Regions from separate parts of the Kosakonia sp. N21 genome, predicted to be linked through region 2. Evidence: predicted binding sites of a transcription regulator. Region 2 holds the regulator's gene; each other region holds the start of a gene.

The links. The regulator CRP, encoded in region 2, controls carbon source genes, mostly activating them, when cyclic AMP is high. The targets are predictions, from matches to a motif close to ATGTGANNNNNNTCACAT.
Positions count from the first base shown of each region.
Region 1: the regulator CRP is predicted to act here: its motif matches at 5,279-5,296, upstream of ACQ3G7_RS23560 (glutathione S-transferase).
Region 3: the regulator CRP is predicted to act here: its motif matches at 4,947-4,964, upstream of hpt (hypoxanthine phosphoribosyltransferase).
Region 4: the regulator CRP is predicted to act here: its motif matches at 1,525-1,542, upstream of ldtB (L,D-transpeptidase).

Region 1 covers NZ_JBOBHR010000015.1:6,172-13,623, reverse strand. The annotation lists gene exaC (acetaldehyde dehydrogenase ExaC) at 1-1,032, opposite strand, end outside; gene selB (selenocysteine-specific translation elongation factor) at 1,119-2,969, opposite strand; gene selA (L-seryl-tRNA(Sec) selenium transferase) at 2,966-4,342, opposite strand; gene ACQ3G7_RS23560 (glutathione S-transferase) at 4,436-5,044, opposite strand; gene ACQ3G7_RS23555 (PTS mannitol transporter subunit IICBA) at 5,560-7,452, shown strand, end outside.
Region 2 covers NZ_JBOBHR010000008.1:219,373-226,824, reverse strand. The annotation lists gene ACQ3G7_RS19375 (hydrolase) at 1-609, shown strand, start outside; gene ACQ3G7_RS19370 (YheU family protein) at 606-824, shown strand; gene ACQ3G7_RS19365 (phosphoribulokinase) at 880-1,749, shown strand; gene ACQ3G7_RS19360 (OsmC family protein) at 1,799-2,203, opposite strand; gene crp (cAMP-activated global transcriptional regulator CRP) at 2,541-3,173, shown strand; gene ACQ3G7_RS19350 (YccS/YhfK family putative transporter) at 3,222-5,300, shown strand; gene argD (bifunctional acetylornithine/succinyldiaminopimelate transaminase) at 5,297-6,517, opposite strand; gene pabA (aminodeoxychorismate synthase component 2) at 6,605-7,168, opposite strand; gene ACQ3G7_RS19335 (putative adenosine monophosphate-protein transferase Fic) at 7,200-7,452, opposite strand, start outside.
Region 3 covers NZ_JBOBHR010000003.1:588,603-596,054, reverse strand. The annotation lists gene panD (aspartate 1-decarboxylase) at 29-409, shown strand; gene ACQ3G7_RS09940 (polysaccharide deacetylase family protein) at 414-1,658, opposite strand; gene ACQ3G7_RS09935 (ABC transporter permease) at 1,791-2,561, opposite strand; gene ACQ3G7_RS09930 (ABC transporter ATP-binding protein) at 2,558-3,484, opposite strand; gene can (carbonate dehydratase) at 3,592-4,254, shown strand; gene hpt (hypoxanthine phosphoribosyltransferase) at 4,282-4,818, opposite strand; gene ACQ3G7_RS09915 (glucose/quinate/shikimate family membrane-bound PQQ-dependent dehydrogenase) at 5,024-7,414, shown strand.
Region 4 covers NZ_JBOBHR010000002.1:104-7,555, forward strand. The annotation lists gene ACQ3G7_RS03755 (ABC-F family ATPase) at 1-1,508, opposite strand, end outside; gene ldtB (L,D-transpeptidase) at 1,716-2,636, shown strand; gene ACQ3G7_RS03765 (GntR family transcriptional regulator) at 2,744-3,460, opposite strand; gene ACQ3G7_RS03770 (PTS sugar transporter subunit IIC) at 3,478-4,797, opposite strand; gene ACQ3G7_RS03775 (glycoside hydrolase family 1 protein) at 4,825-6,201, opposite strand; gene ACQ3G7_RS03780 (aldo/keto reductase) at 6,398-7,438, opposite strand.

The DNA.
Region 1 (7,452 bases), on a different contig from region 2:
CGTGGTGTTGTCTAACGGGTTACCGCTACGAATGCTTTCCACCCGGCGAATCGCGCGCTCCATAAAACGCTCGTAGATGGATTCCTGCACCAGCGCCCGACTCGGGCAGGTGCACACTTCGCCCTGGTTGAAGGCGAACAGGGCAAACCCTTCCAGGGCTTTATCGAAGTAAGCATCTTCTTCATCCATCACGTCGGCGAAGAAGATATTCGGCGATTTACCGCCCAACTCCAGCGTCACCGGAATAATGTTTTGCGTGGCGTACTGCATAATTTGTCGGCCCACGTCCGTCGAACCGGTAAACGCCACCTTGGCGATGCGTTTTGAAGTGGCGAGATACTCGCCAATCTCACCGCCTGCACCGTTTACCACATTGATGACCCCTGGCGGCAGCAGATCGCCGATAATCTCCATCAGCAATAGTACCGACAGCGGCGTCAGGCGCGCGGGTTTCAGCACAATGCAGTTTCCAGCCGCCAGCGCGGGGGCCATTTTCCAGCACGCCATCAACAGCGGAAAGTTCCACGGAATGATCTGCCCGACTACCCCGAGCGGTTCATGAAAATGGTACGCCACCGTGTCGTTATCAATTTCGCTGATCCCGCCTTCCTGCGCACGTATGCAGCCCGCGAAATAACGGAAATGATCGATTGCCAGCGGCACGTCTGCGCCTTGCGTTTCGCGGATCGGTTTGCCGTTGTCCCAGGTTTCCGCCGTCGCCAGCAGGTCAAGGTTTTGCTCCATGCGATCGGCGATTTTTAGCAATATTGCCGCCCGCGCCTGGACGGACATTGCCCCCCATGCCGCTCTGGCTTTGTGGGCGGCATCCAGTGCGAGGTCGATATCCTGCGGGCCAGAACTGGCAACCTCACACAGTGGTTGCCCGGTCACCGGCGTGAGATTCGGGTAATACTCGCCCGCCACGGGGGCGACCCAATCGCCACCGATAAAGTTGTCATAGCGGGCTTTTAATGCCAGGGGAAAACCGTATTTCCCTGGCTGGATAGAGGGCGTTGAGAGGGAGGTGTTCATCGGCGTCTCCTTGCGACAGTCGTCTTTACAAGGGTAGACGCGACTGGCGAAATATTCGCCAGCCTGCAATAACTTAAAACAAATCTTCAGTCGTTTTCTTTGGTAAACAACGCCTTGTCGCGCAGGATATGATCGTTGCCGCGACGGCGGGTAAAACCAATGCGGTCAAAATATTCGAGGATCTGGATAGCCAGCTTGCGCCCGACGTTAAGCCGGTCGCGGAAATCCGCCGCACTGGTGGTACCGCGCGCCAGATCCAGCTCGCGGATCATCGTGGCAAACGTCACAATCCGATCGTTGCGGTAATAACGATCTTTCACGATCGCCGTAATCAGCCCCTGCTGGGCCGCTTGCCGCAACACGGTGCGCATTACCTGTTCATCGGCCGCAACCTCGCGCGCCACATCCCGCACCCACCAAGGTTCGTCACCAAACAGCGGCGCGGCTTTCTGCCATAGCTGCGCCTGTTCATCGGTAAAACCGGCTTTGTGATCCGGCAGATGCAACCAGCCGTGGTGACTGTGGATATCACCGCTTTCACGCATGCGCTCAATCAGGGTTAACACCAGCGCTTCGTCTTCCATTGGCAGCGCCATACGCCGCAGACGCTCGCGCCCCGGTCCCGGCTCTTCGCGATGCTGCTCGTGATAGGTCGCCAGCGTTTCCAGCAGTTTTCGCTGCCAGCGCGCCGCCACCGGTGCATCGAGCAGATTGTTTCCGGCGCGGAGATATCCCGGCTGGTGCAATAATCTCTCCAGCCCGTCCGGGCTGAGCTGGCGTGCCCAGCCAAAGGCCGTAAGATCGACCGCACCACGTGACAGATGCACCGACAACGCCTGCGCATCATCCGACGCCTGCGCCAGCGCGGTGATCCAGTTCAGGTAGTCCGTTTTACGTTTGCCCCGGCGCGGCGAATTCAACGCCACCACCCGCGCGCCCGCCAGCGTGCTACGCGCGGAGATATCCCGCAGTACCAAGCGATCGTTATCCGCCAGCCACAGCGGGGTATCCAGCACCAGCTCCGCCAGGTCATTCTCCAGCAGCGACACACGGCCAGTAACGTGGCTGGCGGCATGATGGATGTGCACAGGTTGCCACTGCGTCAGCGGCGTATGTGTTTGCAGAGCGACAATCAGCCGCTCCGTGGGCTCGGGAGGTTGCTGCGACAGCAGCCAGTCACCACGGCTCAGCGCCTCTTTTTCCGCATCGCCAGCAATATTCAGGGCGATACGTTGCCCGGCGTGCGCCCGCTCAACGGGCTGATTTTGCGCATGCAGACCGCGAACGCGCATCGGTTTATTCACCCCGGTCAGCCACAGCGTATCGCCGATGCGGACATCGCCGGATAACGCCGTACCGGTCACCACCAGCCCCGCCCCTTTGACGGTAAAAGCGCGATCCAGCGCCAGGCGAAAGCGTTGGTGTTCCGGGTGCGCCCGCTCCGGCAGTTGCAGCAGATGCGCGCGTAATTCATCAATCCCCTGCTGCATCGTCGCCGCCGTGACGAACAGGGTCGCCTGCGGGTAACCGAAAGCGCGTAAGGTGTTTTGCACCTCCTCGCGCACGTCGGCAATGCGCGCCTCATCCACGCGATCGGCTTTTGTCAGCGCCACCGTCAGCGCCGGGTTTCCGGTTAACTGCAAAATCGCCAGATGTTCGCGTGTCTGCGCCATCACCCCATCGTCGCAGGCCACCACCAGCAACGCATGATCAATGCCGCCAACGCCCGCCAGCATATTCGACAAAAATTTTTCATGCCCCGGCACATCGATAAAACCCGGCACGCGCCCGTCCGGCTGCGGCCAGTAGGCATAGCCGAGATCGATGGTCATCCCGCGTTTTTTTTCCTCCGGCAAACGGTCAGCGTTCACACCGGTAATGGCTTCAATCAGGGTGGTTTTGCCGTGGTCCACGTGCCCGGCGGTGGCAATAATCATTTCAGCAACATCTCCAGCAAGCGGGATTCATGTTCAAGACAGCGGCAGTCCAGCCACAGGCGACCATCATAGATACGGCCAATTACCGGCTGCGGCAGCGCCCGCCACTGCATCGCCAGCGCTTCCAGCCGACGGCCGCTACCGTCGCGGGGAGTAAACGTCAGCGCCGCGCCTGGCAACCTGTCCACCGGCAGCGAACCGCTGCCAATCTGCGACTGGCAGACCTCGACCCGCACATCAAACTCATGATAATGCGACGTCAGCGCGGCGCGCAGACGCTGCGCCTGCTCGCGGATCTCCGGTTCCGGGCGTGTTAAATAGCGCAGGGTCGGCAGGTTTTGCCGGAGCTTTTCCGGATGCAGGTAAAGACGCAGCGTGGCTTCCAGCGCGGCCAGCGTCATTTTATCCGCACGCAGGGCGCGTTTCAGCGGATGTTGCTGCAACTGCGCAATCAGCGCTTTTTTCCCGACGATAATCCCGGCCTGCGGGCCGCCCAGCAGTTTATCGCCGGAGAAACTCACCAGACTCACGCCTGCGGCAATCAACGTTTGCGGCATGGGCTCCTGCGGCAGCCCATAAAGGCTTAAATCCACCAGCGAACCGCTGCCAAGATCGACAATCACCGGTAACCCGGACGCCTGCGCCAGCGTGACCAGTTCGCCTTCGCTCACCGCTTTGGTAAACCCGTCGATATGGTAATTGCTGGTGTGTACCTTCATCAGCAGGGCGGTATTGTCATTAATGGCCTGCTGATAATCTTTGGCGTGGGTGCGATTGGTCGTGCCGACTTCGTGCAATACGCAGCCAGCCTGACGCATCACATCCGGAATGCGAAACGCGCCGCCTATCTCCACCAGTTCGCCGCGCGACACCACCACTTCCCGGCCTGCCGCCGTGGCAGCCAGCATCAGCAGCACTGCCGCCGCATTGTTATTCACAATACAGGCATCTTCCGCACCGGTCAGTTGACACAAGAGATCGGCCAGCGCCCGATCGCGATGACCCCGTCCGGCACCGTCGAGATCGTACTCCAGCGTTACCGGTGACCCCATCGCCTGAGCGACCGCATCGATAGCCGCCTGCGACTGTATCGCACGGCCTAAATTGGTATGCAGCACCGTCCCGCTGAGATTAAACACCGGGCGTAACGCGCTGGTTTCGCTGCATTCCAGACGCAGCCGGGTTTCCGCCGCCCAGTTTTCGCACCAGCCGGGTAATGTCTGCGCAGTGCGGATCTGCTCGCGCGCTTCATCCTGTAATTGGCGCAACGCCTGGGCCACGCGGTGGTGACCAAACGTCGCTAACAGAGAAGTGAACGCCTCGTCACGTAACAGGCGATCGGTAGAAGGGATCTGGCTGTAAAGAGTAGTCATGAAAAGGCCTGGCTGTTGGTTGCCCCTCCCGTCAGGGGCGATTTGACGTGAGGGGATTGTACAGCGACTTTGTTCAGGCGGACATCATGGTTATCACGCCTTTGGCGGCGCAGTGCGGGCGAAGCTCTCACGCAGGAACAAGTTTTCCACCAGTTTCACCAGCAGCGGGCGATTAACACACCAGCCGGGCGCAACGTGGCGGAAGTTAATGTAATCAATGGCGCAGGCTATCGCGATGGTTGCCAGATTGAGGCTATCAACACTGAGCGTTCCGTCACGCAAATAGCTTTCCAGCGCATCCAGCCCGCGGTTCACTTTTTCCCGCTGGCGAAGCAGTTCGCTTTCAGACTGCTGCTCAACCGGGCGCGCCAGTTCACGCACCGACACCAGTGCCGCGTCCATAATGCCGTCCGCCAGAGCTTCAAGCTGGCGAATTTTCAGCGCGGCTTTCGCATCCGTCGGCAACATCGCCGGTGCAATCCCCAATAAATCAATGTACTGGGCGATAATCGGCGAGTCATACCACACCTCTCCGCCATCGGTCACCAGCGCCGGGACTTTGCCAAGGGGGTTAAATTGCCCCACGCCGTTAACGGCGTTATACGGTTGCTCGTTGATGAATTCGAACGTGATCCCTTTTTCCAACAGAATCACCGAAATTTTGCGTACAAAAGGGCTGGTGTAGCTGCCAATCAGTTTCATTGCCGGGTCCTTTTTTCGCCAACTAAAAATTAAGTATGCACCAACGGAATCAGACCGTTTCATCAATATGCAAACTTTACCGCCCAGATTAGCATCACAGCCGCAAATGAAAGGGAGTTACACGTCAAGCTGGTTGAAAAAGACACAGTTTGCGATCGATCACACTCAGAAAAGTCCTGGCGAAAATATCTTGTGATCAATATCACAAATAAATAACAAAGTGCCCAAACAAAAATGTGAACAACATCACACTTAATGCCCTGTTCAGCCTGTTTTTTATTCCTTGTTCTTTTTTTACACACGATTTTTGTGACAAAGATCACCATAAAGACCCGGCCTCCCCCTGTATTAATGCGATCAACATCACACAAAAAGGCACCATCTGGACAGTACGCCCATTCGGTGCGAGATTTCGCATCACTGATAACCCAGGTCCGGCTACCTCTGCCGCCACATTAACAAACAAACCTCGGGCTTCCGGCCTGTGCGATAGCAAACATAAGAAGGGGTGTTTTATGTCATCCGATATCAAGATCAAGGTGCAGAGCTTTGGTCGTTTCCTTAGCAATATGGTGATGCCTAACATCGGCGCGTTTATCGCGTGGGGTATCATCACCGCATTGTTTATTCCTACAGGGTGGTTACCAAACGAGACGCTGGCAAAACTCGTTGGTCCAATGATTACTTACCTGCTGCCGCTGCTCATCGGTTTCACCGGTGGTCGTCTGGTTGGCGGCGATCGCGGCGGCGTTGTCGGTGCGATCACCACCATGGGCGTTATCGTCGGCGCAGACATGCCGATGTTCCTTGGCGCAATGATTGCCGGCCCGCTGGGTGGTATCTGCATTAAGAAATTTGACGCGGCCGTAGACGGCAAGATCAAATCCGGTTTTGAAATGCTGGTGAATAACTTCTCCGCTGGCATCATCGGTATGATCCTCGCTATCCTGGCATTCCTCGGCATTGGCCCTGCGGTTGAAGTCCTGTCCAAAGTTCTGGCAGCAGGCGTTAACTTCATGGTTGTGCATGACATGCTGCCGCTGGCGTCTATCTTTGTTGAACCGGCGAAAATCCTGTTCCTCAACAACGCCATCAACCACGGTATCTTCTCACCGCTGGGTATTCAGCAGTCGCATGACATCGGCAAGTCTATCTTCTTCCTGATCGAAGCAAACCCGGGTCCGGGGATGGGCGTTCTGCTGGCGTACATGTTCTTTGGTCGCGGTAGCGCTAAACAGTCTGCTGGCGGTGCGGCTATCATCCACTTCCTGGGTGGTATCCACGAAATTTACTTCCCGTATGTGCTGATGAACCCGCGTCTGCTGCTGGCCGTTATTCTCGGCGGTATGACTGGCGTGTTCACCCTGAGCGTGCTGAACGGCGGTCTGGTGTCTCCGGCTTCTCCGGGTTCCATCCTGGCCGTGCTGGCGATGACGCCAAAAGGCGCGTACTTCGCTAACCTGACAGCCATCTTCGCTGCGCTGATCGTCTCCTTCGTGATCGCCTCCATTCTGCTGAAAACCAGCAAAGTGAAAGAAGAGGACGAAGATATCGAAGCGGCTACCCGTCGTATGCAGGACATGAAAGCCCAGTCTAAAGGCGCATCGCCGCTGGCAGCTGGCGACGTGACCAACGACCTGAGCCATGTGCGTAAAATCATCGTGGCATGTGATGCCGGTATGGGCTCCAGCGCCATGGGCGCAGGCGTACTGCGTAAGAAAGTACAGGATGCCGGCCTCACCAACATTTCGGTGACCAACAGCGCGATTAACAGCCTGCCGTCTGACGTTGATCTGGTGATTACGCACCGCGATCTGACCGAGCGCGCTATGCGCCAGGCACCGCAGGCGCAGCATATCTCCCTGACCAACTTCCTGGACAGCGGCCTGTACACCGGTCTGACTGAACGTCTGGTCGCTGCACAGCGCCACACCGACAACCAGACCAAAGTGAACAGCAGCCTGCAGGACAGCTTCGATGCTTCCAACAGCAATCTGTTCAAGCTGGGCGCAGAGAACATCTTCCTTGGTCGTAAAGCGAGTAACAAAGAAGAAGCCATCCGTTTTGCCGGTGAGCAACTGGTGAAAGGCGGCTACGTTCAGCCGGAATATGTCGATGCAATGCTGGAACGCGAAAAACTGACCCCGACGTATCTGGGTGAATCTATCGCGGTTCCGCACGGCACCGTGGAAGCCAAAGATCGCGTGCTGAAAACGGGTGTGGTGTTCTGCCAGTACCCGGAAGGCGTTCGCTTTGGCGAGGACGAAGAAGACATCGCCCGCCTGGTCATCGGGATTGCGGCACGCAACAACGAGCACATCCAGGTGATCACCAGCCTGACCAACGCACTGGATGACGAGACGGTCATTGAACGTCTGGCGCATACTACCAGCGTTGAAGAAGTGCTG
Region 2 (7,452 bases):
TGGCTGCGCCAGACGTTCGGCGCAGCGCCGACGGCGGCAGTCGGTTACTCTCTGGGCGGCAACATGCTCGGCTGCCTGCTGGCGAAAGCCGATGACAACCTGCCGGTCGATGCGGCGGTGATTGTGTCAGCGCCGCTGGTGCTGGAAGCGTGCAGCTACCACATGGATAAAGGGTTCTCCCGCGTTTATCAGCGCTACCTGCTGAACTTGCTGAAAGCCAACGCTGCGCGGAAATTACGCGCTTACCCAGGCTCGCTACCGTTAACGCTGTCGGCACTGCGCAAAGTGCGTCGCATCCGCGAGTTTGACGATCTGATCACCGCGAAAATCCACGGCTTTGCCGACGCGCTGGACTACTATCGCCGCTGTAGCGCAATGCCGGTATTGCCGGATATTCGCAAACCGACGCTGATCATTCACGCCAAAGACGATCCGTTTATGGATCATAACGTGATCCCGGATGCCGGGCATTTGCCAGCGAACATTGAGTATCAATTGACCGAACACGGGGGTCATGTCGGTTTTGTCGGCGGAACGTTACGCCACCCGGAAATGTGGCTTGAAACGCGCATTCCGGACTGGCTGTCCGCATATCTGGAGTCCAAATGATCATTCCCTGGCAAGATATCGCAACCGAAACGCTGGATAATCTCATTGAGAGCTTTGTCTTGCGTGAAGGCACCGATTATGGTGAACATGAACGTTCGCTTGAACAAAAGGTCGCCGACGTTAAACGGCAACTGCAACGCGGTGAAGCCGTGCTGGTGTGGTCTGAACTGCACGAGACGGTAAATATTATGCCGCGCGGGCAGTTCCGGGACTAACAGGGTGCAAGGCGGCTGGCTATACTGAAAACAATCGTTGATTCAGGGAGTTGCTATGTCCGCCAAACACCCGGTTATTGCCGTCACCGGTTCCAGCGGTGCGGGAACCACCACCACCAGCCTCGCCTTCCGTAAAATCTTCGCCCAGCTTGGTATGCAGGCCGCCGAGGTGGAAGGCGACAGTTTTCATCGCTATACCCGTCCGGAAATGGATATGGCGATCCGTAAAGCCCGCGATCTTGGGCGGCATATCAGCTACTTTGGCCCGGAAGCGAATGATTTTGGGCTGCTGGAGCAAACCTTTCGCGAATATGGTCAGACCGGCAAAGGTCAGGCGCGAAAATATCTCCATACCTACGATGAAGCCGTGCCGTGGAATCAGGTGCCGGGTACGTTTACCCCCTGGCAACCGTTGCCTGAACCCACAGATGTACTGTTTTACGAAGGGCTGCACGGCGGTGTTGTGACGCCGCAGCATGATGTGTCGCGCTATGTGGATTTGCTGGTCGGTGTGGTGCCGATTGTTAACCTGGAGTGGATCCAAAAGCTGGTGCGCGATACCAGCGAACGCGGGCATTCCCGTGAAGCGGTAATGGATTCCGTCGTGCGCTCAATGGAAGACTATATCAACTTCATCACCCCGCAATTTTCCCGCACCCATATTAACTTCCAGCGCGTCCCGACCGTCGATACCTCAAACCCGTTTGCGGCAAAAGGCATTCCCTCGCTGGATGAGAGTTTTGTGGTGATCCATTTCCGTAATCTGGAAGGGATTGATTACCCGTGGCTACTGGCCATGTTGCAGGGTTCGTTTATTTCCCATATGGACACGCTGGTAGTGCCGGGCGGTAAGATGGGGCTGGCGATGGAGCTGATTATGACGCCGCTGGTGCAACGGCTGATGGAAGGGAAAAAGATCAAATAGCGGTCGGCGTATAATGCCCGGTACGCCTGACGCTACCGGGCATCGTCCATCAGGCTTCGATGACTTCGTAGGAATGGGTGATGTTCACCGCTTTTTCCAGCATCAATGCCACAGAGCAGTACTTCTCCGCCGACAGATCCACAGCACGAGACACCGCCGCGTCTTTCAGATCGCTACCGGTGACGATAAAGTGCAGGTTGATATGCGTAAACAGACGCGGCGCTTCTTCACGACGTTCCGACGTCAGTTTCACTTCGCAGTTCGTCACGTTATGACGCCCTTTTTGCAGGATTGAAACCACGTCGATCGCGCTGCATCCGCCTGCAGCCATCAGCACCATTTCCATCGGGCTTGGCGCTTTGTCGCCTGAGTTGCCGTCCATCAGGATTTGGTGGCCCGATGCGGACTCACCGAGGAACGTTAACCCTTCCACCCATTTCACACGAGCCTGCATTTTAATTTACTCCGGAGTTGCAATTTTCTTTACAGATTACGCGTACATAACAAAAGTCGCAACGGAAGGCGACCTGCGTCATGCTGAAGCGAGACACCAGGAGACATGCGGTAAAAGCTATGCTAAAACAATCTGGATGCTACAGAGATACATTGACATTACGCATGTACGCAAAGGACATCATACATTAGAGACCGCAGATGACGCTGACGGTCCACTTCCAGGGATTTTGGAAGCGAAGACACGAAGTCGAATGATAGCGTGTATAGATTGCAACCCCAGAAGCAGGGTGCACATCCTGTGTCTGGAGACAGCTTATAACAGAGGATAATCGCGCATGGTGCTTGGCAAACCGCAAACAGACCCGACTCTCGAATGGTTCTTGTCTCATTGCCACATTCATAAGTACCCGTCGAAGAGCACGCTGATTCACCAGGGTGAAAAAGCAGAAACGCTGTATTACATCGTTAAAGGCTCAGTGGCAGTGCTGATCAAGGATGAGGAAGGGAAAGAGATGATCCTCTCCTACCTGAATCAGGGAGATTTTATCGGTGAACTGGGGCTGTTCGAAGAAGGTCAGGAGCGCAGTGCATGGGTACGCGCTAAGACCGCATGTGAAGTGGCCGAAATCTCCTACAAAAAATTCCGTCAGTTGATCCAGGTTAACCCGGACATTCTGATGCGTCTCTCCTCGCAAATGGCGCGCCGCCTGCAGGTAACGTCGGAGAAAGTTGGTAACCTCGCATTCCTGGACGTAACAGGCCGTATCGCACAAACGCTGTTGAACCTGGCGAAACAGCCGGATGCCATGACCCACCCGGACGGCATGCAAATTAAAATTACCCGTCAGGAAATTGGTCAGATCGTCGGTTGTTCCCGTGAAACAGTGGGCCGTATTCTGAAAATGCTGGAAGATCAGAACCTGATCTCCGCCCACGGTAAAACCATCGTGGTTTACGGAACACGTTAATCCGCAAAACGGCGCGTTGGTCATCCGGCGCGCCGTTTTTGTTTCCCCATGTGGCGCAGGCTGATTTATCACCCCGAAATCAACTATGCACTGCGACAAACGCTGGTGTTATGTTTGCCCGTGGCCATCGGGTTAATCGTCGGCCATCTCCAACAAGGCCTGCTGTTTTCTCTGGTTCCTGCCTGTTGCAACATTGCCGGTCTTGATACCCCGCATAAGCGCTTCTTTAAACGTTTGATTATTGGCGGCTCGTTGTTCGCCGGATGCAGTCTTGCCGTGCAGCTTCTGCTGGCCGAAGCGCTGCCTCTGCCGCTGATTTTTACCGTCCTCACCTTACTGCTCGGCGTGACTGCCGAGATCAGTGCACTGCACGGGCGCTTGCTGCCTGCGTCGTTGATAGCCGCGATCTTCACGCTGAGCCTTGCGGGCAGTATGCCAGTGTGGGAGCCGCTGCTGATTTATGCGCTGGGTACGCTCTGGTACGGCGCGTTTAACTGGTTCTGGTTCTGGATGTGGCGGGAACAACCGCTGCGCGAATCGCTCAGCCTGCTCTACCGGCAACTGGCTGATTATTGCGAAGCCAAATACAGCCTGCTGACGCAGCATGCCGATCCGGAAAAAGCCTTGCCACCGCTGCTTGCGCGCCAACAAAAAGCGGTGGATATGATCAGTACCTGCTATCAGCAACTGCATATGCTGGCGGCCAATCAACACAATGACTACAAACGCCTGCTGCGCGTCTTCCAGGTTGCGCTGGATTTACAGGAACATATTTCTGTCAGCCTGCACCAGCCGGAAGAGGTGCAAAAACTGGTGGAACAGACCCATGCTGAACAGGTGATCCGCTGGAATGCGCAAACCGTCGCCGCCCGCCTGCGCGTCCTGGCGGATGACATCCTCTATCACCGCTATCCGACACGTTTCACAATGGACAAGCAAATTGGCGCGCTGGAAAAAATCGCCCGCCAGCACCCGGAAAACCCGGTCGGACAGTTTTGCGCCTGGCACTTTAGCCGTATCGCCCGCGTGCTGCGAACCCAGCGTCCACTCTATCTGCGCGATTTGATGGCCGAAAAACAGCGCCGTCTGCCGCTTATTCCGGCGCTCAGAAGCTATTTATCATTGAAATCCGCGGCGTTGCGTAATGCCGCGCGTATCAGCGTGATGCTCAGTATCGCCAGCCTGATGGGCAGTGCGCTGCATTTGCCGAAGCCGTACTGGATCATGATGACCATCATGTTTGTGACGCAAAACGGCTATGGCGCAACACGGGTGCGTATTGTGCACCGGGCGGCCGGCACGCTCGCCGGGCTGATGATTGCCGGGATTGCCCTGCACTTTCACGTACCGCTTGGTTTTACGCTGGCGGCAATGCTGCTGATCACCCTGATAAGCTATCTGATTATCCGTAAGAACTACGGCTGGGCGATGGTCGGCTTTACCATTACCGCCGTGTATACCCTGCAACTGCTGACGCTCAACGGCGAGGAGTTTATCGTCGCCAGACTGATCGATACCCTGCTCGGCTGCCTGATTGCCTTCGGCGGCATGGTCTGGCTATGGCCGCAATGGCAAAGCGGCCTGTTGCGGCAGAACGCCCACGACGCGCTGGAAACCGATCAGGAGGCTATTCGCCTGATCCTCAGCGATAGTCCGCAGCCTACCCCGCTGGCCTGGCAACGGATGCGCGTCAACCAGGCGCACAATGCGCTGTTCAACTCACTGAATCAGGCCATGCTGGAGCCGGGGTTCAATACCCGCTATCTGGAGGACATGAAGCTTTGGGTGACGCACAGCCAGTTTATCGTTGAGCATATCAACGCCATGACCACCCTCGCGCGCGAACACACCATGCTGACGCCGGATCTGGCGCAACGCTATCTGCAATCCTGTGAAATTGCACTGCAACGCTGCCAGCAGCGACTGGAGTATGACGGGCCGGGCGAGTCGGGGGATGTGAATATTCTGGAGGCGCCGGAGACATTGACCCACGGGCCGATGAGCACTCTGGAGCAACATCTACAGCGGGTGCTCGGGCATCTGAACACCATGCACACCATTTCGTCGGTGGCATGGCGTCAGCGCCCGCATCATGGCATCTGGCTGGCCCGCAGACTGCGGGGTTAGCCGTTGATCACTTTTGCCACTGCAGCGGCAAAGCGATTCATCCCTTCGTTAATGTCTTGCACGTCTATCACCAGCGAGGGCGCAAAGCGCATCACATCCGGGCCGGCATTCAGCACCATTACGCCCGCATCGGCCGCCGCGTAGAGGAAATCACGGGCGCGGCCTTTAAACTCTGCTTTTAACTCTGCGCCAATCAACAGCCCCATACCGCGAATGTCGCTGAACAGGTCGAATTTCTCGCCGATTTGCTGCAAATGTTTAACGAACAGCTGGCGTTTTTCATTCACTCCGCTCAGCACGTCTGGCGTATTGATAATATCAAACGCCGTCCCGGCAACGGCGCAGGCCAGCGGGTTGCCGCCGTACGTCGAACCGTGTGAACCGGCATGGAACGCGCTGGCAATCTCATGCGTGGTCAGCATGGCGCTGATGGGGAAACCGCCGCCCAGTGCTTTCGCGCTGGTGAGAATGTCCGGCGTGACGCCATAGTGCATATAAGCAAACAGCTCACCACAACGCCCCATACCGCACTGGACTTCATCAAACACCAGCAACGCATCGTGCTGATCGCACAGTTCACGCAAGCCTTTAAGAAACGCCGGCGTTGCCGCGGTGACGCCGCCTTCACCCTGAATCGGCTCAACCACCACCGCACAGGTGTGATCGTCCATCACTGCTTTTACCGCATGCAGATCGTTAAACGGGACATGGATAATGTCTGCCGGTTTCGGACCAAAGCCGTCGGAGTACTTCGGCTGACCACCCACGCTCACAGTGAACAGCGAACGGCCATGGAAGGCATGATGGAACGCGATGATTTTGGTTTTATACGGGCTGTGACGCGTAGATGCATAAAAACGCGCCAGCTTAAATGCGGTTTCGTTGGCTTCAGTACCGGAGTTCATGAACACCACGCGCTCGGCAAACGTGGCGTCAATCAGTTTCCGCGCCAGGCGAAGTGCCGGTTCGTTAGTGAACACATTGCTGGTATGCCACAGGGTTTCCCCCTGCGTTTTCAGCGTTTCCACCAGCGCCGGATGGCAATGACCTAACGCCGTGACGGCAATACCACCTGCAAAATCAACATACTCTTTACCCTGCTGATCCCACACACGGCTGCCTTTTCCCTTCACCGGGATAAACTCGGCTGGTGCGTAAATTGGCAGAATAACGTCATCGAATGTTGCGCGCGTAATTGCGTCTTGCTGAGTTGCCATGTCATGCCCACCTATTAATATGCAGCATTGATTATGAAAATATAATCACGAAATATGCATAAAAAATCACTGCATGGCAACCACAAATCACCGGATGAGGAAGTTTTTCAGTAGCTGATGCCCTTGCTCGCTCAGGATGCTTTCCGGGTGAAACTGCACCCCTTCCAGATCCCACTGTCGGTGACGGATCCCCATAATTTCCCCGCTTTCACTCCACGCCGTGACCACAAAGTCGCCGGATAACGTAAGCGGATCGATAACCAGTGAATGGTAACGCGTGACGGTTAATGGATTATTAAGGCCGGTGAACACCCCGCTGCCATCATGGCTGATTGGCGAGGTTTTGCCGTGCATCACTTTTGCCGCACGCACGATCGTTGCGCCAAATGCCTGCGCGATCGCCTGATGCCCAAGACAGACACCAAGAAGGGGACATTTTCCGGCGTAATGGCGGATCACGTCTAACGAAATACCGGACTCATCCGGCGTGCAGGGGCCGGGTGAGATAACGATTTTTTGCGGTGCCAGCGCAGCGATATCCGCCAGTCCTATCTCATCATTACGTCTGACCTCTACGCTTGCCCCTAATTCGCAGAAATATTGATACAGGTTCCAGGTAAAAGAGTCGTAATTGTCGATAAGCAGGATCATGGTGGCCTCTGTGGTAGCAAACCGCGCTAGTTTACTCGCTTTCGCTGGCTTCGCTTACTACTTTGCTGAAGATCGCGCAGAGCGGCGCTAAATCCCCCATTGCTCCGGCCTGGTTCGCCGCCCCCCAGCGCGCAGGGTCGGCTTCCCGCCAGTCAAGAGAGAAACCGGCGTGCAGCGCCAGCTGTTCAAAGAAAATACGCTGCGCAATGCCATTACCAAGGCGGAACGGATGCAGCATATTGATTTCACAGTAGTAGTGGGCCAGACGTGCGACAAACTCCGCC
Region 3 (7,452 bases), on a different contig from region 2:
CAGGTTACTTATCAGTAGGGTTTAACTTATGATTCGCACAATGCTGCAAGGCAAGCTCCACCGCGTCAAAGTGACACAGGCCGACCTGCATTACGAAGGTTCCTGCGCCATTGACCAGGATTTCCTTGAGGCGGCTGGTATTCTGGAATACGAAGCCATTGATATTTACAACGTGACCAACGGGAAACGCTTTTCCACCTATGCGATTGCCGGTGAGCGCGGCTCAAAAATTATTTCGGTTAACGGCGCGGCAGCGCACTGCGCAGATGTGGGCGATATCCTGATCATCGCCAGCTACGTCACCGTACCGGACGAGGTTGCCCGTAGCTGGCAGCCGAAAGTGGCCTATTTTGATGGCGACAATGAGATGAAACGCACGGCCAAAGCCGTGCCGGTTCAGGTTGCCTGATGCCCTAGCCCTGCGGCTGATTACTGATCAGCCGCGACATCGCTTCCAGCGAATCCGTTCTTAGCACATACAGTCGTTTCAGCAAGAACGGATTATCCCCCGGTTTTACCTTCCCGCGCACCGTGGTGACCGCCAGATGGAAACCGGCGTCATTCGCCGCCTTGACCGCTTTATCGTCATACACGCCAAACGGATACGCCAGGTAGAGCACGTGCGGGTTGAACTGCGCCAGCGCGCGGCGCGAACGTTTAAAATCAAACAGAATGTTGTGATAGTTGCGGCTCAGTAGAATCGGATGCATGGCATCGTCGACCCGGTGCAGAAAATGGGTATGCGACTGCACATCAAACACATCGCTGATATCGTATAGCTCTGACACGCTCATAAACTGCAGCGTCTTCGGATCCCACGGCTGCGGTTTCAGCTTGATACGCGACGAGATAATAAACGCCGTGGCTTTGAAATTATATTCACGCAGGATAGGCCAGGCATAACGACGGACCGACTTCAGCCCATCATCAAAGGTGATCACCACCGAACGCGCCGGCAGATTCATACGGTTACGGACGTAGCCTTCCAGTTGATACATTGACAGGGTGGTATAGCCCTGATCGCGCAGCCAGGTCATCTGGTTCGTAAAAGCACGCACCGACGTGGTGGTCGAGGTGTGACGAAAACGGGTGTTCTCTTCATCACGCAGAATATGGTGGTACGTCAGCACGGGAATGCCATTATCTTCCTGCGCATCCAGGCTGCTCACCCACGCCAGCCGGTTGCCAATGCGGATCTGGAACCAGGTCTGGTTCAGACGATCTTTGAGCTTATCAATAATCGGGTAACGCAGGTTTTCCGCCAGCGTGCCAAACGGCTCACTGGTCACATCCGGTGCGTTATAGAGCGGCGTGTCCTGCCAGGTAATGAGATTCTGGTTACTGAGCGGTTTGTTCAGATCGCCAAGGCTATCTTCCACGCGCTGGTTGCCGGAAACCAGCCCCAAATGCCCTTTGTCGATAAACCCGCTGCCGAAGCCGAAGCGAAACGCATAGTAATCTTCCGCCCCCGGGACAACGGCAAGGATTTGCCCGGCGCGAATATTGCCAACGGTAACCACTTTGTCGCCGACTTGCGCCCAGATATCGGCATCTTCGGTGGTTTGCATATAGCGAGCAGGAACGCGTTGTTCACTCACAATGCTGGCAGAAGCGCTGCAGGTTATCAGCAGCAACAGAATGGTAATCAAACGAGACATGAGACGAACCGGCTTGAGAAAGTGAGCCCAGTGTAACAAAGCAGAAACAGATACCAACGGCTCTTTTTAGTACAAAAAATACGCTAATCCAGGGGATTGGCTCTCTCCCGCAGAAGAGAGCCAGGCCTGGTTTTAGCTGCGCAGCCCGCGTCCGCGCTGGATCAGATACCAGCAGAACAGATAAAAGGCGACGATAAACACCACCAGCACCCCGACTGTGGTAAACAGCGGTACATCGGTAATGCCAAGGAAACCAAAACGGAACCCGCTGATCATATAGACAATCGGGTTCAGATGAGACAACGCCTGCCAGAACGGCGGCAGCAGCGTCAGTGAATAGAACACCCCGCCAAGATAGGTCAGCGGCGTCAGCACAAATGTCGGGATCAGGCTGATATCATCAAACGTTTTGGCAAAAACCGCGTTCAATAAACCGGCGAGAGAAAACAGCACGGCGGTGAGCAACAGCGTCAGGGCGACAAACAGCCACGAATGCACCTGAAACGGCACGAAAAACAGCGATACGGCGGTCACCAGTATGCCAACGCACAGCCCGCGCGCCACACCGCCGCCGACGTAACCGGCGATAATGACATGCGTCGGCACCGGGGCAACCAGCAACTCTTCAATATTGCGCTGAAATTTCGCGCTAAAGAAGGACGAGGCCACATTGGCGTAAGCGTTGGTGATCACCGCCATCATGATCAACCCCGGCACGATAAACTGCATGTAGGTAAAACCGTGCATTTCACCGATGCGTGAACCGATCAGGTTGCCGAAAATAATAAAATAGAGCGTCATGGTGATCACTGGCGGCACCAGTGTTTGCACCCAAATGCGCATAAAACGCTGGATCTCTTTGTACCAGATACTCTTCAGCGCCACCCAAAAAAGCTGCATCATGCGCTTTCTCCTTTTCTCTCATGCACCAGCGTGACGAACAGCTCTTCGAGACGGTTGGCCTTATTACGCATACTCAATACCTGCACGCCCTGCGCGCTAAGCTGGCTGAACACGCTATTTACCCCCTGCTCACGCAAGACTTCCACTTCCAGCGTGGAGGTGTCCACCAGCCGGTATTGGTACCCTTCCAGCTTCGGAAGCGGGCTTTTCGGCGCTAAATCGAGAATAAACGTCTCTGACTTCAGCTTCGAGAGCAGCGCTTTCATTGAGGTGTTTTCAATCAGGTCGCCGCGCTGAATAATGCCAATATTGCGGCACAACATTTCGGCTTCTTCCAGATAGTGGGTGGTCAGAATAATGGTGGTGCCTTTATCGTTCAGATCTTTCAGGAACCCCCACATTGAGCGGCGTAACTCAATATCCACGCCTGCGGTTGGCTCATCGAGGATCAGCAGTTTCGGCTCGTGCATCAGCGCACGGGCAATCATCAAACGGCGTTTCATGCCGCCGGAAAGCATCCGCGCACGTTCGTTACGTTTTTCCCACAGATCGAGTTGATTCAGGTACTTTTCGCTGCGAACCAACGCCTCTTTACGATCCACGCCGTAGTAACCGGCCTGGTTCACCACAATCTGCTGCACGGTTTCAAACGGGTTAAAGTTAAACTCCTGCGGCACCAGCCCTAGCTGGCGCTTGGCGTTAACGACGTCTTTGTCCAGATCGTAACCAAAGACGCTGACACGCCCGGAGGTTTTATTTACCAGCGAACTGATAATGCCAATGGTGGTGGATTTTCCCGCGCCATTCGGCCCAAGAAGCGCATAGAAATCGCCCGCTTCGACTTTTAAATCAATGCCGCGCAGCGCCTGAACGCCGCCCGGATAGGTTTTTTTAAGCTGCTCAAGCTCCAGTGCAATGGTCATGAATTATCACTTACCTGTTTTCTTACACTCGATGTGTGGTTTAAAAAGAGTTGGAGTTAACCTATATTAGCGCAACGCACTTATCTGGTTACAGGTTGTTAACTTCCATGAAAGACATAGATACACTCATCAGCAATAATGCACTATGGTCAAAAATGCTGGTGGAAGAAGATCCCGGATTTTTCGAAACACTGGCGCAAGCACAGAAGCCGCGCTTTCTCTGGATTGGATGCTCTGACTCCCGCGTTCCCGCCGAACGCCTTACCGGCCTCGAACCCGGCGAACTGTTTGTTCACCGAAATGTTGCCAACCTGGTTATCCACACCGATTTGAACTGCCTCTCCGTGGTTCAGTACGCCGTGGATGTGCTGGAAGTTGAACACATCATCATTTGCGGCCACTACGGCTGCGGCGGTGTACAGGCCGCGGTTGAAAACCCGGAACTGGGTCTTATCAACAACTGGCTGCTGCATATTCGCGATATCTGGTTTAAACATAGCTCGCTGCTTGGCGAAATGCCGCCGGAACGTCGTCTCGATACGCTGTGCGAACTGAACGTCATGGAGCAGGTGTATAACCTTGGTCACTCGACGATCATGCAGTCCGCATGGAAACGTGGGCAGAAAGTGACGATTCATGGCTGGGCCTACGGCATTCATGATGGCCTGCTGCGTAATCTGGATGTCACCGCCACCAACCGCGAAACGCTGGAACAGCGTTACCGTCAGGGTGTTTCCAACCTCAGTCAGAAACACAGTAATCACAAATAACAATCGGGGCCGTCGGCCCCGATTTTTTTATTCTTCCAGCATGACCACTTTGCCGACATACGGCAGATGGCGATAGCGCTGCGCATAATCAATGCCGTAACCCACCACAAACTCATCCGGAATGGAAAAACCGACAAACTCAACGGGTACGTCCACTTCACGACGGGAAGGTTTATCCAGCAGGGTGCAAATCGCCAACGATTTCGGCTCGCGCAGGCTGAGGATTTCACGCACTTTCGACAGCGTATTACCCGAATCGATAATGTCTTCGACGATCAGCACGTCTTTGCCGCGAATGTCTTCATCCAGATCTTTCAGGATTTTCACATCGCGGGTGGTGGACATACCGCTGCCGTAGCTGGAGGCGGTCATAAAATCGACTTCGTGAGAAACCTGCACTTCACGGCACAGGTCAGCCATAAACATAAACGATCCACGCAGCAGCCCCACCAGCACCATTTCGCTGCCGCTATCTTTGTAACGTTCAGTGATTTGACGACCCAGCTCAACGATACGCGCTTTGATCTCCGCTTCCGGGATCATCACTTCAACAGTGTGTTTCATTTTAACTAACCATATGATTTAAATAGTAAATCATTCAACACCGGTTGAGAGCGCCGGTAATTGAAACGCAAGGTGCGCAGTATACCAGCAAAAAGATCATTAGGTGCCATTCCGCAACAAAGCTCATTTTGTGATGACGATCACACTTGTTAACTCCTATAATTAATTGCTATCAAAATATTAACAAACTGATGAGTGTCTTTTTATGGCAGAAACAAAAACGCAACAGCCGCGGCGTCTGGTGACGCTGACGGCGCTGTTCGCAGCCTTTTGCGGGCTGTATCTGTTAATCGGCGGTGCCTGGCTGGTCGCCATTGGCGGCTCCTGGTACTACCCTATCGCAGGCCTGGTGATGCTGGCGGTGACCTGGTTGCTGTGGAAAGGCCAGCGTGCGGCATTATGGCTGTATGCCGCCCTGTTGCTGGTCACCATGATCTGGGGCGTGTGGGAAGTCGGTTTCGATTTCTGGGCGCTCACGCCGCGTAGCGACATCCTGGTCTTCTTCGGTATCTGGCTGATTCTGCCGTTTGTCTGGCGGCGATTAGTCGTCCCCGCTCGCGGCGCGGTCGCTGCGCTGGTGGTGACGCTGCTGGTCAGCGGCGGCATTCTGACGTGGGCCGGTTTTCACGATCCGCAAGAGATCCGCGGCACGCTGAGTGCAGAGAGTACGCCTGCACAGGCTATCTCTGCGGTTGCTGACAGCGACTGGCCCGCTTACGGTCGTAATCAGGAAGGGCAGCGTTACTCGCCGTTGAAGCAGATCAACGCCGATAACGTGCATAATCTGAAAGAAGCGTGGGTGTTTCGCACCGGCGATCTGAAGCAGCCGAACGATCCGGGTGAAATCACCAACGAAGTGACGCCCATTAAAGTTGGCGACTCCCTATTCCTGTGTACTGCGCACCAGCGCCTGTTCGCCCTCGATGCCGCCACGGGTAAAGAGAAATGGCACTTCGATCCGCAACTGAATACCAATCCGACCTTCCAGCATGTCACCTGCCGTGGCGTTTCTTATCATGAAGCGACCGCTGACAATGCCAGCCCGGATGTGGTGGCGGATTGCCCGCGCCGCATTATCCTGCCGGTGAATGATGGTCGTCTGTTCGCCGTCAACGCGGATAACGGTAAGCTGTGTGACTCCTTTGCCAATAAAGGCATTCTCAACCTGCAAACCAATATGCCGGTGACCACACCGGGCATGTACGAACCCACCTCGCCGCCCATCGTCACCGATAAGGTGATTATTATTGCCGGTGCGGTAACGGATAACTTCTCCACCCGTGAGCCTTCGGGGGTGATCCGCGGTTTCGATATCAATACCGGTAAACTGCTGTGGGCCTTCGATCCGGGCGCGAAAGATCCAAATGCGATCCCGGCCGATGAACACCACTATACCGTCAACTCGCCGAACTCCTGGGCGCCTGCCGCCTATGACGCGAAGCTGGATTTGGTCTATCTGCCGATGGGCGTCACCACGCCGGATATCTGGGGCGGTAACCGCACACCCGAGCAGGAGCGTTACGCCAGTTCGATCGTCGCACTGAACGCCACCACCGGCAAACTGGCCTGGAGCTACCAGACCGTTCACCACGATTTGTGGGACATGGATATGCCGTCGCAGCCGACGCTGGCGGATATCAGCGTCAACGGCAAAACGGTTCCGGTGATTTATGCGCCGGCGAAAACCGGCAACATTTTCGTACTGGATCGTCGTAATGGCGAATTGGTGGTGCCCGCGCCGGAAAAACCAGTGCCGCAGGGGGCTGCCAAAGGCGACCATGTCACCCCTACCCAGCCGTTCTCCGATTTGAGCTTCCGTCCGAAGAAAGATCTCAGCGGGGCGGACATGTGGGGCGCCACCATGTTCGATCAGCTGGTGTGCCGCGTCATGTTCCACCAGATGCGCTATGAAGGCATTTTCACCCCGCCGTCGGAACAGGGCACGCTGGTGTTCCCGGGCAACCTCGGGATGTTTGAATGGGGCGGCATCTCTGTCGATCCGCATCGCCAGGTCGCCATTGCCAACCCGATGGCGCTGCCGTTTGTGTCGAAGCTGATCCCGCGCGGTCCGGGTAACCCGATGGAACCGCCGAAAGACGCGAAAGGCACCGGCTCAGAGTCGGGGATCCAGCCGCAGTACGGTGTACCGTACGGCGTAACGCTGAACCCGTTCCTGTCGCCGTTCGGTCTGCCGTGTAAACAACCGGCATGGGGTTATATTTCCGCTCTCGATTTGAAAACCAATCAGGTGGTGTGGAAAAAACGTATTGGTACGCCGCAGGACAGCATGCCGTTCCCGATGCCAGTTCCGGTGCCGTTCAATATGGGGATGCCGATGCTTGGCGGCCCGATCTCCACAGCGGGTAATGTGCTGTTTATCGCGGCCACCGCTGATAACTACCTGCGCGCTTACAATATGAGCAACGGTGAAAAACTGTGGCAGGGTCGATTGCCGGCAGGCGGTCAGGCCACACCGATGACCTATGAGGTCAATGGCAAACAGTATGTCGTCATTTCCGCTGGCGGTCACGGGTCGTTCGGCACCAAAATGGGCGACTATATTGTCGCTTATGCACTGCCGGATGATGCCAAATAAAGAGAACGCAGCCCGGTAGCGAGATTGCTTACCGGGCC
Region 4 (7,452 bases), on a different contig from region 2:
GTTGCCAGTGAACTCACGAACTCGCGATCGTGAGAAACAAAGATCAACGTACCCTGATACATCTCCAGCGCCATGTTCAGCGACTCGATGGATTCCATATCCAGGTGGTTGGTCGGTTCATCCATCACCAGGATATTCGGTTTTTGCATCATCAGCTTACCGAACAGCATGCGACCTTTCTCGCCCCCGGAAAGCACCTTCGCCGGTTTTTTGATATCGTCCTGGCTGAACAGCAATCGACCGAGGATGCTGCGCACCGCTTGCTCGTCATCACCTTCCTGTTTCCACTGGCTCATCCAGTCAAACACGCTCAGATCGTTATCGAAATCTTCCGCGTGATCCTGCGCGTAGTAGCCAATCTGCGCATTTTCGGACCATTTCACCGTGCCGTTGTCGGCTGGCAGTTCGCCCACCAGCGTTTTCAGCAGGGTGGTTTTACCCACGCCGTTCGCCCCCAGAATGGCAATCTTCTCGCCCACTTCCAGCAGCAGATTGAAGTTTTTAAACAGCGGACCTTCATCAAAGCCTTTGGTCAGCGCTTCTACTTCCAGCGCATTACGGAACAGTTTCTTGTCCTGCTCGAAGCGGATGAACGGGTTTTGGCGGCTGGACGCTTTCACTTCTTCCAGTTTGATCTTATCAATCTGGCGAGCGCGAGAGGTGGCCTGACGCGATTTAGAGGCGTTAGCGCTAAAGCGGCTGACGAAAGATTGCAGGTCAGCAATCTGCGCCTTTTTCTTGGCGTTATCCGCCAGCAGACGTTCACGCGCCTGGGTCGCCGCGGTCATGTACTCGTCGTAGTTGCCCGGATAGACGCGCAGCTCACCGTAGTCGAGATCCGCCATATGCGTGCACACCATGTTGAGGAAGTGACGGTCGTGCGAAATGATGATCATGGTGCTGTCACGCTCGTTCAGCACTTGCTCCAGCCAGCGGATGGTGTCGATGTCCAGGTTGTTGGTCGGTTCATCGAGCAGCAGAATGTCCGGGTTGGCGAACAGCGCCTGCGCCAGCAGGACACGCAGTTTCCAGCCGGGCGCGACTTCGCTCATCGGGCCGTAATGCTGTTCAACCGGGATGCCAACGCCCAGCAGCAGTTCGCCCGCGCGCGCTTCGGCGGAGTAACCGTCCATTTCGCCATACTGCACTTCGAGATCGGCGACTTTGTAACCGTCCTCTTCGCTCATTTCCGCGAGGCCGTAAATACGGTCGCGTTCCTGCTTCACCGCCCACAGTTCAGCATGGCCCATGATGACTGTGTCGAGCACGCTGAACGCTTCAAAGGCAAACTGATCCTGACGCAGCTTACCAATGCGCTCGTTAGGATCGATAGAGACGTTACCCAGCGTCGGTTCTAAGTCGCCGCCGAGGATTTTCATAAAGGTGGATTTACCGCTCCCGTTGGCGCCGATCAGGCCGTAACGGTTGCCGCCGCCAAATTTGACGGAAATATTTTCAAACAGCGGCTTGCTGCCGAACTGCATGGTGACGTTGCTGGTGACTAACACGGAAGTATCCTGAAATATGTGACAAACACCCTATTATGTCACAAATTCGAGTGAGATTCCTGTTCACTGTCAGCCTGCTAAACTGCAACCAAAGGGAAAAAAGTGTGATTTCGTACACATCTGAATTCCCTGGACGGTGGAATGCACATATAATGCGCTTCCTGCATTCTCAACCCAATGGCCTGTGTGGCAAAAATCTCGCACAACATGAACATGAAATTAACAACCCTTTTCGCGGCGGCCTTTGCCGTCGTGGGATTTTGCAAAAGCGCGTCTGCTGTTACTTATCCGCTGCCGACTGATGGCAGCCGTCTGATTGGCCAGAACCAGATCGTGACTATCCCGGAGGGCAATACACAGCCTCTGGAATATTTTGCGGCGGAATACCAGATGGGTCTGTCCAACATGCTGGAAGCCAACCCGGGCATTGATGCTTACCTGCCGAAAGGTGGCACCGTCATGAACGTTCCGCAGCAGTTGATTCTGCCGGACACGGTTCACGAAGGGATTGTCATCAACAGCGCGGAAATGCGTCTCTACTACTATCCGCAAGGCACTCACACGGTGATCGTGCTGCCAATCGGTATCGGTCAGTTGGGCAAAGATACCCCGATTGCCTGGACCACCAAAGTTGAGCGTAAGAAGAACGGCCCAACCTGGACGCCGACCGCAAAAATGCACGCGGAATACGCAGCAATGGGTCAACCGCTGCCGCCTGTTGTCCCGGCTGGCCCGGATAACCCGATGGGTCTGTACGCGCTCTATATTGGCCGCCTGTACGCGATCCACGGTACCAACGCCAACTTTGGTATCGGTCTGCGCGTAAGCCACGGCTGTGTGCGTCTGCGTAACGACGACATTAAATTCCTGTTCGAAAACGTGCCGGTCGGTACGCGCGTACAGTTTATTGATGAGCCGGTAAAAGCCACTACCGAACCGGATGGCAGCCGCTACATCGAAGTACACAACCCGCTGTCCACCACCGACGCCCAATTCACTGGCGGCGAGATCGTGCCGATTGCGCTGACCAAAGCGGTACAAACTGTTACCGGTCAGTCTGATGTTGATCAGAACGTGGTTGACCAGGCGGTGCAGAACCGTTCCGGTATGCCGGTTCGTTTGAACTAATCCCGGTTTGCTGGCCTGCCAGGCGGGTGACGCGACGCGTATCCGGCCTGGAGAATAAGGCTCAGCTGACACCGGCAGAAAAAGCGGAGATGATTCTCCGCTTTTTTTTATCCGTTATTGACCACAATGACCCCGCCGTGATCGTAACGATAATGGCAGTGGGCGTACTCCAGCGGCGTGCCATCTTCCAGATAGATCACCTGCTCCACCTCCAGAACCGGATCGGTGTCATCGCAGTTAAGGTACTGCTTATCTTCCGCGCCGGGCTTCAAGGCCCGCACAATGCGATATGAGCCCATGATCTTCAGCGCCAGCGCTTCCTGCACGTAACGAAACACCGAGCTTTCCAGGTGCCCGCGATTGAGTCCCGGTACCAGATTGACCGGCATCAGGGTAAATTCCAGCGACACGGGCTCACCTTCCAATAAACGCAAGCGATTAAAGTCATAGACCGGGTCGTCCGGCCCTACCAGCAAAGAGGCCTGCTCTTTTTCCGTCGGGAAACGTAATTCAAAGCGGATAATTTTACTGGTGACTTCACCGACGTTTTCCCAGGTTTTGGTCGCCCCAAAGTAATCACTGCCCGGCAGGTCCCAGCGTGACAGTTGCAGGAAATTCTTGCGGATAAAGGTGCCCTGCCCCTGGCGGCTGTAGACCAGCCCCTCCACAATGAGCTGCCGCATCGCCTGCTGAATGGTCATCCGGCTGGTGGCAAACTCGGCCGCCAGTGCAAACTGATCCGGCAACGGCGCACTGGCGGAGTACTGCTGGCTGAGAATGCGGCGCTTCATTTCCCGCGCAATAGTGATGTATTTTGCCGCCATATCCCTTCCTGCTGTTTTTAGTCTATCCCGTTGTTTCTTAAGGCCACTCGCTCAGAGATTTTGAGGAAAGGCAGGTAGAAGAATACACCAAAGATGATGATCAGCAACTGCACCACCACCGCCCGCCAGTCCCCTGCCGTTGCCAGCCAGGCACTCAGCACCGGCGGCGTTGTCCAGGGGATCATCACCACGCAGCGCGACATCCAGCCGAGCGTGGTGCAGAGCCAGGCAAACCAGATGCCTATCGCCGGAAGTAGCACAAAGGGGATCATCAACGGCAGGTTGAACACAATCGGTAAACCGAAGATCACCGGTTCATTAATATTGAACAGACCTGGAGAAATAGCGAGCCGCGCCACCTGCTTCGACGATTTCTGTCGGGCGAAAATAAAGATCGCCAGCAGCAGCGAAATCGTACTGCCGGTACCGCCAATCATGCCGAATGTCGGCACGAAAATACTGTTGATGATGTGCGGGATAGGTTGCCCGTTGGCAAAGGCCAGCATGTTCTCATTGGTGTTGATCAATAAAAACGGTTCGAGGATCACCCCATTGACCACCGTCTGGTGGATCCCCAGCGTAAACAGGAAGTTGCCAAAACTGTAGATGAACAGCGTCCCCGGCAGGCTGGTGTTGATTTGCCGTAACGGTTGCTGAATCAGTGTGGTGATCAGGTGGATCAAATCCGTGTTCAGCAGGTTGGCCAGCAGCGCCGCCACAATGGCAAATACCGATAACGTAATGATGGTCGGAATTAGCGCCGAGAAGGATTTCCCCACCGCCGACGGCACATTATCCCCCAGAGAAATAGTGAATTTCTTCACACTGGCCACGCGGATAAACAACTCCGTTGACAGCAGACCGATAATCACCCCAGCGAAAATTCCGGTGGAACCAATATTGGTGAAAGAGAGCATCTGGCTGACAGTTACGCTGGCTTTACCGCCCACGGGTAACACGTCGAGGTGCATTGGCATCATCATGATAAAGCTGCACAGAGCAATGACCACGGCGGAGACCGGGTTATCAAAGTTCTTATTGCGCGCCAGTGACCAGGCCGTCATCGGTGCAATCAATAACGCCGCGATATTCAGCGTGCCATTGATCACCGCTTCGCCCCACACCTTAAAGCGCGCCAGCGTTTCCCCCTCGAATACCCAGGGAAAGATCACGTTATTGATCAGCACCGCCAGCCCGGCGAGGATAAAAATGGGCATCACAGCAGCAAAAGCGTCGCGCAGGGAACGCAAGTGCACCTGATTTGCCAGGCGGGCGGAGAAATCGACAAACTTATCGACAAACGACTGCATGTTGGGCGTGATTTTCGTATCAGACATCGCGATGCCTCCCTCAATCCGTCACGTTTACATATCGCGGCCGTTGCTGCGGATCACCTGTTGCAGCCAGCGGTAGCTCTTTTTCGGTACGCGTTGCATATCTTTCAGATCGTGATTTTCCCGGTTCACATACACCACGCCGTAGCGCTTACGCATATCGCCCTGCGAACTGAGAATGTCGATCAGCCCCCAACCGAGATAACCAATGACCTGAGCGCCGTCTTCAAAGATGGCGTCCTGCATCGCTTGCAGATGATCGCGGTGGTAGGCAATACGGTAGTCGTCATTAATCGGGTTTACGCCATCCCACTCTTCAATCACGCCGATACCGTTTTCAATGGGAAACACCGGCAGCCGCCAGTCGTTGTAATAGCGGGTGATAATGGCGCGGAAGCCCAGCGGATCGATTTGCCAGCCCCACTCCGTGGCCGCAAGATGCGGGTTGGCTTTATCACCCTGCTGCAGGTAGTCGTTCACTGACGTACCCGGCGCAATGGCGTCGCTGTCCAGTGTTTTGCTGGCGTAATAGCTAAAGGCCATAAAATCGTTTTTCACCCGCGCGATGTGCGCCAGGTCTTCGTCGCGATAGATATCGCGAAAACCTTCGCGATCCACCACCGCCAGCACGGCCGGGCTGTAACCCTGGCCGGCGTAAACCCGTAACAAATTTTGGTTTATAAACTCGTCATATTGCGTGGCGCAGAACACATCGCAGGGTTTGCAGGTCGCCGGATAGACTAACTGGTGCGCCAGCATACCGCCCATCAGCTTGCCGGGCTGCGTGTCGTGCAGATAATGGGTCAGCAGCACATGCGACATCATCACATGGTGTTGGATCTGGTACAGCTCGCGCAGGGTTTTCTCCCCCTTGAGGTAGCCGCCAACCTGAAACGCGCCCGGCATGTGGTAAATATTCTGCTCGTTAAACGTCAGCCAGTACTTCACCCGGCTGCCGAAGCAGTCAATCATCTTTTTGCCATAACGAACAAAAGCATCCTGCACACGTCGGTCGACAAAACCGTTGTACTGCTGCGCCAGCGCCAGCGGCATATCGAAGTGATAGAGGCAAACCATCGGCTCAATGCCGCGCGCCAACAGATCGTCGATAAAGCGGTCATAAAAAGCGATGCCCTCTTCATTAAACGCGCCATCGCCCTGCGGGCAGACACGGCTCCAGGAGATCTGAAAACGGTAGCAATTCATCCCGAGATCCTGCATCAGATCGAAATCTTCGCGATAACGGTGGTAAGAATCGGTGGCGACTTTCCAGTCGGAGGCAAATTCACTGGCTTCGCGAATATCGTAGACCGACATCCCTTTTCCGCCCTCATTCCATGCCCCTTCAGTCTGCATGCTGGAGACAGAGTTTCCCCATAAAAAACCGGTCGGTAATGTTTTGCTCATCGCGCTTTCTCCATGACTAGTCATTTAATACATATGACTAGTCATATAGGCGATGGCGAAAAAGCAGGCAAAAAAAGAGTGCAGTTTTGTGACGGTTTTCGAAAGAATTTGCGTTATGGCGGCGTTGTCGTATCTGGTGGCAGGATAAGCAGGCCCGGTGAGCGAAGTGCTACCGGGCAACTGTAGAAGGGATAACTTACTGTTGTTTCAATTGATTACGGCGGTATTCACCCTGACGCTCCAGCATCCAGCCGGGGTATTCGCGTGGCAGTGCGCTCACGGCATCCAGCTGTTGCAATTCGTCGTCGCTCAGGCGAACAGCGGTAGCGGCAATGTTGTCATCCAGTTGCGCGTCACGTTTCGCGCCAATGATCACGCTGCTCACCACCGGCTGGTGCAGCAACCAGGCGAGTGCGATTTGCGCCACCGATACCCCTTTGCTGTCGGCGATGGCGCGCATCACATCCACACAATCAAAAGCCCGGTCTTTATTCACCGGCGGGAAGTCAAACGTCAGGCGACGACTCCCCGCTTCGCCCTGGCCGTCACGACTGTATTTGCCGCTCAGCAAACCACCCGCCAGCGGGCTCCAGACCATCAGCCCCACGCCTTCGCTTTGCATCATCGGCACCAGTTCGCGCTCCAGATCGCGCCCGGCAATAGTGTAATAGGCCTGTAGCGAGGCAAAACGCGCCAGCCCCAGCCGCTCTGAAATACCCAGCGCTTTGGCGATTTGCCATGCCGCCCAGTTCGACACACCGATGTAGCGCACATAACCGTGCTGCACCAGATTGTCCAGCGCGGCGAGCGTTTCCTCCATCGGCGTGGCAGGGTCGAAACCGTGCAACTGATAGAGATCGATATGATCCAGTTGCATACGGCGCAGGCTCTCTTTCACGCTATGAATAATGTGATAACGGGAGCTGCCGCGCGAGTTCACCCCGGCTGTGCCCGTTTCACCGAACACTTTGGTAGCGACAATGACATTTTCACGTGGCACTTTCAGGTTCTTCAGCGCCTGGCCGGTGATCTCTTCCGAGCGCCCATTGGAGTACACGTTAGCGGTATCAATAAAGTTAATCCCGGCATCCAGCGCGCGGCCCAACAGCCTGTCGACTTCCGCTTGCTGCAACTGGCCGATTTGGCCCCACATGCCCTCTTCACCGCCAAAGGTCATGGTGCCGAGGCATAATTCAGAAACAAACAGTCCGGTATTGCCCAGTTTTTTGTAGCGCATGTTGGCGTCTCCTC